DNA from 3 places in the Janthinobacterium leeuwenhoeki genome. Region 1 is predicted to be linked to each of the others. Evidence: predicted binding sites of a transcription regulator. Region 1 holds the regulator's gene; each other region holds the start of a gene.
The links. Region 1 encodes FNR, which switches genes on or off when oxygen is low (the NO sensors DNR and NnrR bind a similar motif). Its sites were predicted from a motif close to TTGATNNNNATCAA; they were not measured.

Region 1 (2,200 bases):
CGCGCAATTGGGCTGGCTGGGCGATCAGTTCCGGCGGCTGCTGCCTGGCCGTCAGCGTGACGATTTGCAGCAGCATGCCCAGCTTGTCGTCGAGTTCGGCAGCGGTGCGGCTGATCAGGGACGACTGCTGGCTCAGCAGTACTCGGGTGAAGTCGTCGCGCATGTGTTGCACCTGGATCATGGTGACCAGGGCGATCATGGCGATCGAGGTCAGGCTGGTGGCCAGCGCGACTTTTGCTTTAATGCCGAGAGGCTTCATGATTTCCTTTTCAGTACCGGGCGGCACAGGCGGCAGACGACGCTGTCAGGAATTTTCCTATCAAAACATTAACTTGGCAAGCGGCGCCGCGTAAATTGCCCTTCCCCGCAAGGGCTTTTGACGATGTTGCCATGTAATTAAAGTCAGAACGTCGTTTATTCAGCGCAATTGCGGTGAAATTGGCACACGGCAACCGTGTATGCAGTAAACTTGTTATTGCATTTTATAAAAGGTACCGACATGACTGAAGCGCTACTCACTCCCACCTTGCCTACAGTGAACGTGGAGGCGTTGCGTGCGCGATGTTCGACCTGCAGCATGCATCAATTGTGTCTGCCGATGGGCCTCGATGTGGGCGATATGGACAGGCTGGACCAGATCATCGGCCGCCGCCGCAAGATCGTGCGCGGCGCCTCGCTGTTCCGCATCGGCGACTCGTTCCAGAACCTGTATGCAATCCGCCTGGGGCACTTCAAGACATACCAGATCAATCCGGGCGGCGAAGAGCAGGTGACGGGTTTCCAGATGGCCGGCGAACTGCTGGGCATGGACGCCATCAGCGCCGACCGCCACCACTGCAATGCGGTGGCGCTGGAAGACAGCGAAGTGTGTGAAATTCCCTTTTCCAGCCTGGAACAGTTGCTGGGCAATATGCCGACCCTGCTGCGCCATTTCCACCGCATGATGAGCCAGGAAATCACGCGCGAGCAAAGCGTCATGCTCTTGCTGGGCAATATGCAGGCGACGCAGCGCTTTGCCGCCTTCATCGTCAACCTGGCCTCGCGCTATGAGGCGCGCGGTTATTCGGGCAGCAATTTCCAGTTGCGCATGTCGCGCGAGGAAATCGGCAACTACCTGGGCCTGACCATCGAAAGCGTCAGTCGCCTGCTGTCCAAATTCAAGAAGGAAGGCTGGCTGCGCGTCTCCAACCGCGAGATCGAAATCCTGCAGCCGGCCAAATTAAAAGCCATCACCGCCGGCACGGACGTTTGCAAATAAGACTTACAGTTCTTCATCCGCATGCAGCGCGATACTGCGCTGCAGCGGCCAGGTCCAGATGCCGGACAGGCGCCACTCGCGTTTGTCGTTTTCCACCAGCACTTGCCATCGGCTGCGCTCGAGCATCGGCAGCGCCACGCTAAAATTGCCGGCCGCATCGGGCTGCACCAGCAGCTTGATATCCTTTTCCGGCAGGGTCGCATGCGCCAGGTGCAGCTGCAACGGCCCCTGGTAAGCCTTGCCGAAGCTGTGCACGGAACCGGTCAGGCGCGCTGACGCCACGTCATACGACAAGCTGGTATCCATCGCCAGGTCGCTGGCGATCGTGTCGCGCTTCAAATCCTGGTTGATCGCCTTGCCCTGCTTGTAATAGTCGCCCACCACCAGCGCATCGGGCTGCGTAAACGCGATATAGCCCATGAAGCTGCCGACGACCACGGACAGGCCGGGGCCGATCATCAGCAACCATGGCCAGCGATGCTTGTACCACGGGGCAACGGGGGCTTGCAGCTTGAGACTGTCGGACATTTTGTTCTCCTTGGGGTCAGACCCTTTGGGTCTGACCCCAGCTTTTGCTTCTGGGTTGAAAATAAAGTAAAGCTAACGCATGTTTGATGCTACCCCTACGGCGAAATACCGGGGTCGGACCCAGAGGGTCCGACCCCGAATCAACATCACCGCGGCACGATGAATACCGCGCTTTCACGCACATGCAGCGACGGGTCGTCCAGCGAGTGCAATTCGATCGCAATCTTGTTCGAGCCTTTCTCGCCGACGCCGTGCGGCGCACGCAGGCGTATCGGCCAGCCCAGCGTTTCCGTCGGCTGCAAGGTCACTTCTTCGCGCGTCAGCAAGGTCAGGCCCGGCAAGCCGGAAGCGCTGATTTTAAAATGCTGGATTTGCTCCGAGGTGTTCATGATCTGCAGGCGGTAGACGTTTTCG
Region 2 (2,200 bases), on a different contig from region 1:
CGGCCTACCGCTCGCGCGCCTTCCTCGACGCGACGAACAAATACCTGGCCGGCTACGAAAAGACGGATTACCAGCTGGCGCTGGAAAAGACGCTGAAAAAATAAGGCGCAAGCAAAGCGCTGCACGCAAAAAGACGGCCAGGTTCACACTTGGCCGTCTTTTTTATTCTGCGCGCCACTCTGGCGCCATCACTGCTTAGAAGCGGTAGCCGACGCCTACGCCGATCAGGATAGGATCGACCTTGACTTCGCTGATCTTGGCGCCACCGGCCAGTACGTCGCTGCGGATCTGTACTTTCTTGATATCGAAGTTCAAGGACCAGTTTTTGTCCAGCTTGTAGTCGACGCCAGCTTGCAGCGAAAAGCCCCAGCTGTCATGCTCAAGGCGGCCGGCGCCGTTCAGCAATTTCACGTCCGAGATATTCGTATAGTTCACGCCGGCACCCACGTAAGGGCTGAGCTGTTTTTCAGGCATGAAGTGGTATTGCAGCGACAGGGTCGGCGGCAAATGCTTGAAGCTGCCGATCTTCGTGCCGGACAAGGTGACGTCATGCTTTTGCGGATACGTCAGGATCAGCTCGGCAGCGATATTCGGGGTGAAGAAGTACGAAATATCGATTTCAGGAATCGTCTTGCTGCTGACGTGAATCAGGTCGGATGCGCCGACGCCACCAACAGGAGCAGATTTGTTGGCCGGATCGATGTGCACGGCGCGCGCACGGACCAGCCATGGGCCTTCCTGTGCCATGGCGTTGCTGGCGAATGCGCCGATGGCGGCCAGGACGATTGCTGCTGCAGTTGCGGACGTTTTCATTATGTTTTCCTCTGTCGTTAAGTAACGCTGCGAAGTCTAAGAGTGCAGTGCAACAAAAACTTTGATCCACATCAAATAGTGCTGGATAGCATCACTAGAGGGATTTTTTCCTTTGCCCAGGTCAAGAAAATGCGGCGTTGCAGCGCGACCGCTTGCATTGCCCCCGTTTCTCCGGCGGCCAGCCCGCCGCGCCATGCGGACCCCAGTTGCCCGCCGCGCAATCGCCACTTGCGCCGATGTCACTGGTGTGCAGGCCAGCTAGCCAGCATAATATTTCCACTTCGCACATGAGAATGGTAATGATTATCATTTGCGATATAATATATTACCTCGCTACGCGATTACAAAAAGGAATGGGAGACATGGATATATTGAGGGAACTGCGGGAATCGGGCTTGAAAGTGACCATCCCCCGCTTGCGGATTCTGCAGCTGTTTCAAGAAGGCACGATCAAGCACCTGAGTGCGGACGATGTCTACAAACTCTTGCTGGCCGAAAAGATCGACGTGGGCCTGGCCACCATCTACCGCGTGCTGATGCAGTTTGCCGAAGCGGGCATTCTGTTTCGCCGGCATTTCGAATCGGGCCACGCCGTCTTCGAATTGAATGAAGGCCAGCACCACGACCACCTGGTCTGCACGGGCTGCGGCAAGGTCGATGAATTCGTCGATGAAGGCATCGAACTGCGCCAGAACGAGATCGCCGCCGAGCGGGGCTTCGTGCTGCATGAGCACGCGCTGTCGCTGTACGGCACCTGCGCCGAGTGCACGGCCAAAAAAGTCCCGCCGCGCAGAGCCTCGTGAGGCTGCGCGCAAGGTAGCACTTGGCAAGCCACTGCGCTACACTGCGTGCGCCGCAGCTCAACAAAGGATAAGCATGTACATCGGAGAAATCGCCCGCCTGGCGGGCACCTCGCCCAAGGCCTTGCGCCACTATGAAGCGCTGGGCTTGCTGGGCGACGTGCGCCGCTCCGGCGCCTACCGCGTCTACACGCAGCAAGACCTGGCGCAAGTCAAACTCATACGCCAGGCACAGGTCCTGGGCTTCCGCCTGGCCGAATTGCTGCCCATTCTGGCTGGCGACGATACCGACTGGGCCGCCCTGTCGCAGCACATCGCCACCAAGCGCGCACAGATGCAGCAGGATATCGCCCGCCTGCGCCAGCTCGATGCGCAATTGGCCGACATCGACACGGAAATCCGCGACTGCCTGGCGCGCCAGCGTCTGCAACAGGCCGCCTGAACCTGCCGCTTGACTCTGCCCCCAGGGGCAGGCTTTAGCATGCAAGCTCTTCTTTAACGGACAGCCTGCATCATGACCAAGACTACACCCAAGCGCATGTTAATCCTTCTCGGCCACCCGTCCAGCGACAGTTTCTGCGCCGCCC
Region 3 (2,200 bases), on a different contig from region 1:
GGGGGATAGCAGGCGGTGCGCCACGGCGTACTGAACCATTTCCGACAGCGAACTCATGCCCATTTTTTGCATGATGCGCGTCTTGTGCGTACTCACCGTCTTCACGCTCAGGTGCAGATTGTTGGCAATTTCCGTGATCGACTTGCCTGCCACCAGCAGGGAAAAGACTTCGAATTCGCGGTCCGACAACTGTTTATGCAGCAAGCTTTCATTCGGCATCATGATGTTGAGCACGAGTTGCTCCGCCACTTCGGCGCTGATGTACGGACGTCCCGACGCCACCTTGTGGATGGCGCCCACGAGCTGGGTGCCCGCGCTTTCCTTGGTCAGATAGCCTTGCGCGCCGGCGCGGATGGCGCGCACCGCATATTGCTCTTCCTCGTGCATGGTGAGGATCAGGATGGACAGCTTGGGCGCCTCGCTGCGGATTTGCCGGATCAGGTCGACGCCGCTGCGGCCCGGCATCGACAGGTCGAGCAGCAGCAGGTCGAAGCCGCCCTGGCGCACGTGGTTGAGTACTTCAAAGCCGTCGATGGCCTCACCCACGATGTCGATATCCGGCGCGCCGTCAAGGATGCGCTTTAATCCTTCACGCATGATGGTGTGGTCGTCGGCAATCACAATACGTATCATAGGCGGGCAATCTGGTGGCGTGTAATCTGCGGTGTCCGTCACCGGACAATCAAATGTTAAGAAACGAGAAATGTTGTCATTTTAACCGAAGCTGCCGCATTGTGCCTTTTTCTTGATGCGCCGGCAATGGCCGCCCGCGTGGCCATGTGGCGCCTTATTTTGCTGGCGGTTCCTTGATCAGCCTATGCACGAGAACGGGCAATTTCGAGTGCGACAGCACTTTATTGGTGACGCTGCCCAGCAGCAACTGGCCCCAACCGCTGCGGCCATGCGAGCCCATAAAGATCAGGTCGCATTGCTGCAATTGCGCTACTTCCACGATTTTCAGGGCCGGGCTGTCGGAAAAGGCCGTCAATCCCGTCGCCTGCAGGCCACGCTTGGCGGCCGCGTCGAGGATGGGTTGCCAATGCTCGGCGCCCGTCTTGCGCATGGCGATGCGGTATTCCTCTTCGCTGGGATAACTTGGTGGAATGATTTCGATGTACACCGGGTACTGGTACTCGGGTGCCACGTACACGGCAAGGATGTCGGCGTGCATCTGTTCAGCAAAGGCGACGCCGGCACAGGCCGTCAAGTTGGAGACGGTGGAGCCGTCCGTGGCGATCAGAATTTTCTTATACATGGCAGGTCCTTTGGCAGTGACTCAGCGCGCACAACGCCTCTTATTGTAGACGTGGCGGCAGCATGGTATTCATGTTAAGACTTGATAATTGTCAATACTATTGCACCTTCAGTATAGATAACATTGGCAGAAAGATCGTGTTTTAGCTGCAACGATGTCCCAGCGATATCCATATGGGGCTGTTGCGCAGCCGCCCGGAAGCAGGATTTCTTGTGCGGCGCGTGGTCTTGCACGCACGCCAATGGTAGTATTTCAAAATACAACAGCAGGAACACTTATTTCCTGGCGGAAAAGCTCTTGTAGGCCCGCTTTGCACCAGGAAGCGCGTTTTGAGATTTACCAACAGGGCGGCGCCCTGCTACACTCGCACCATCGCAGCGGTATTGCCTCAAATCATCTTAATCGAGAAATTGTGGGTATCAGTCTGTAAAGCGCACAGTTCAGGCGGAATTTTGACAAATTATGGAGAAGCAGGGATATGACCAACGCCGCTGATGATTTCGATGCATTATTCGATGAAGTATCCGCGCAAAGCGCGGCCGCAGCCACGCCGGCGCCTGCCGCGGCGCCCGCTCCCGCCGTGATCGCGGATGATGATTTTGACGCGCTGTTCGACTCCGTGTCGGCCAGCGCCGCCGTGCCGGCAGTCGCCGCGGCGCCGGTCGCTGCCGCGCCAGCCGCACCGGAAGCGGCCCCCGTGGCCAGTGCCGGCGCGTCTGGCGAAGCGGCCGATCCGGTCGACCAGTCCGACAAGCCGATGTTCGAGCGTCTGGGCGGCATCGTGCGCCTGCTGCACGATTCGCTGCGCGAACTGGGCTACGACAAGGCGTTGACGGAAGCGTCGTCGCAGATTGTCGATGCCCAGGACCGCCTGGAGTATGTCGCCACCTTGACGGAACAGGCCGCCAACAAGGTCTTGAATACGCTCGACGAAGGCATGCCAGC

Region 2: a site for FNR is predicted at 875-888, ahead of ACQ4WS_RS12955 (OmpW/AlkL family protein). Genes of this name have one in related genera too.
Region 3: a site for FNR is predicted at 1,337-1,350, ahead of ACQ4WS_RS18565 (universal stress protein). Genes of this name have one in related genera too.

What each region holds. Positions count from the first base shown of each region.
Region 1 covers NZ_JBNYXT010000010.1:67,606-69,805, reverse strand. The annotation lists gene ACQ4WS_RS11010 (response regulator) at 1-259, opposite strand, end outside; gene fnr (fumarate/nitrate reduction transcriptional regulator Fnr) at 500-1,258, shown strand; gene ACQ4WS_RS11000 (FixH family protein) at 1,262-1,786, opposite strand; gene ccoG (cytochrome c oxidase accessory protein CcoG) at 1,933-2,200, opposite strand, start outside.
Region 2 covers NZ_JBNYXT010000013.1:105,175-107,374, forward strand. The annotation lists gene ACQ4WS_RS12950 (MetQ/NlpA family ABC transporter substrate-binding protein) at 1-104, shown strand, start outside; gene ACQ4WS_RS12955 (OmpW/AlkL family protein) at 196-813, opposite strand; gene fur (ferric iron uptake transcriptional regulator) at 1,176-1,616, shown strand; gene ACQ4WS_RS12965 (MerR family transcriptional regulator) at 1,690-2,055, shown strand; gene ACQ4WS_RS12970 (NAD(P)H-dependent oxidoreductase) at 2,128-2,200, shown strand, end outside.
Region 3 covers NZ_JBNYXT010000026.1:26,633-28,832, reverse strand. The annotation lists gene ACQ4WS_RS18570 (response regulator) at 1-633, opposite strand, end outside; gene ACQ4WS_RS18565 (universal stress protein) at 788-1,255, opposite strand; gene ACQ4WS_RS18560 (protein phosphatase CheZ) at 1,734-2,200, shown strand, end outside.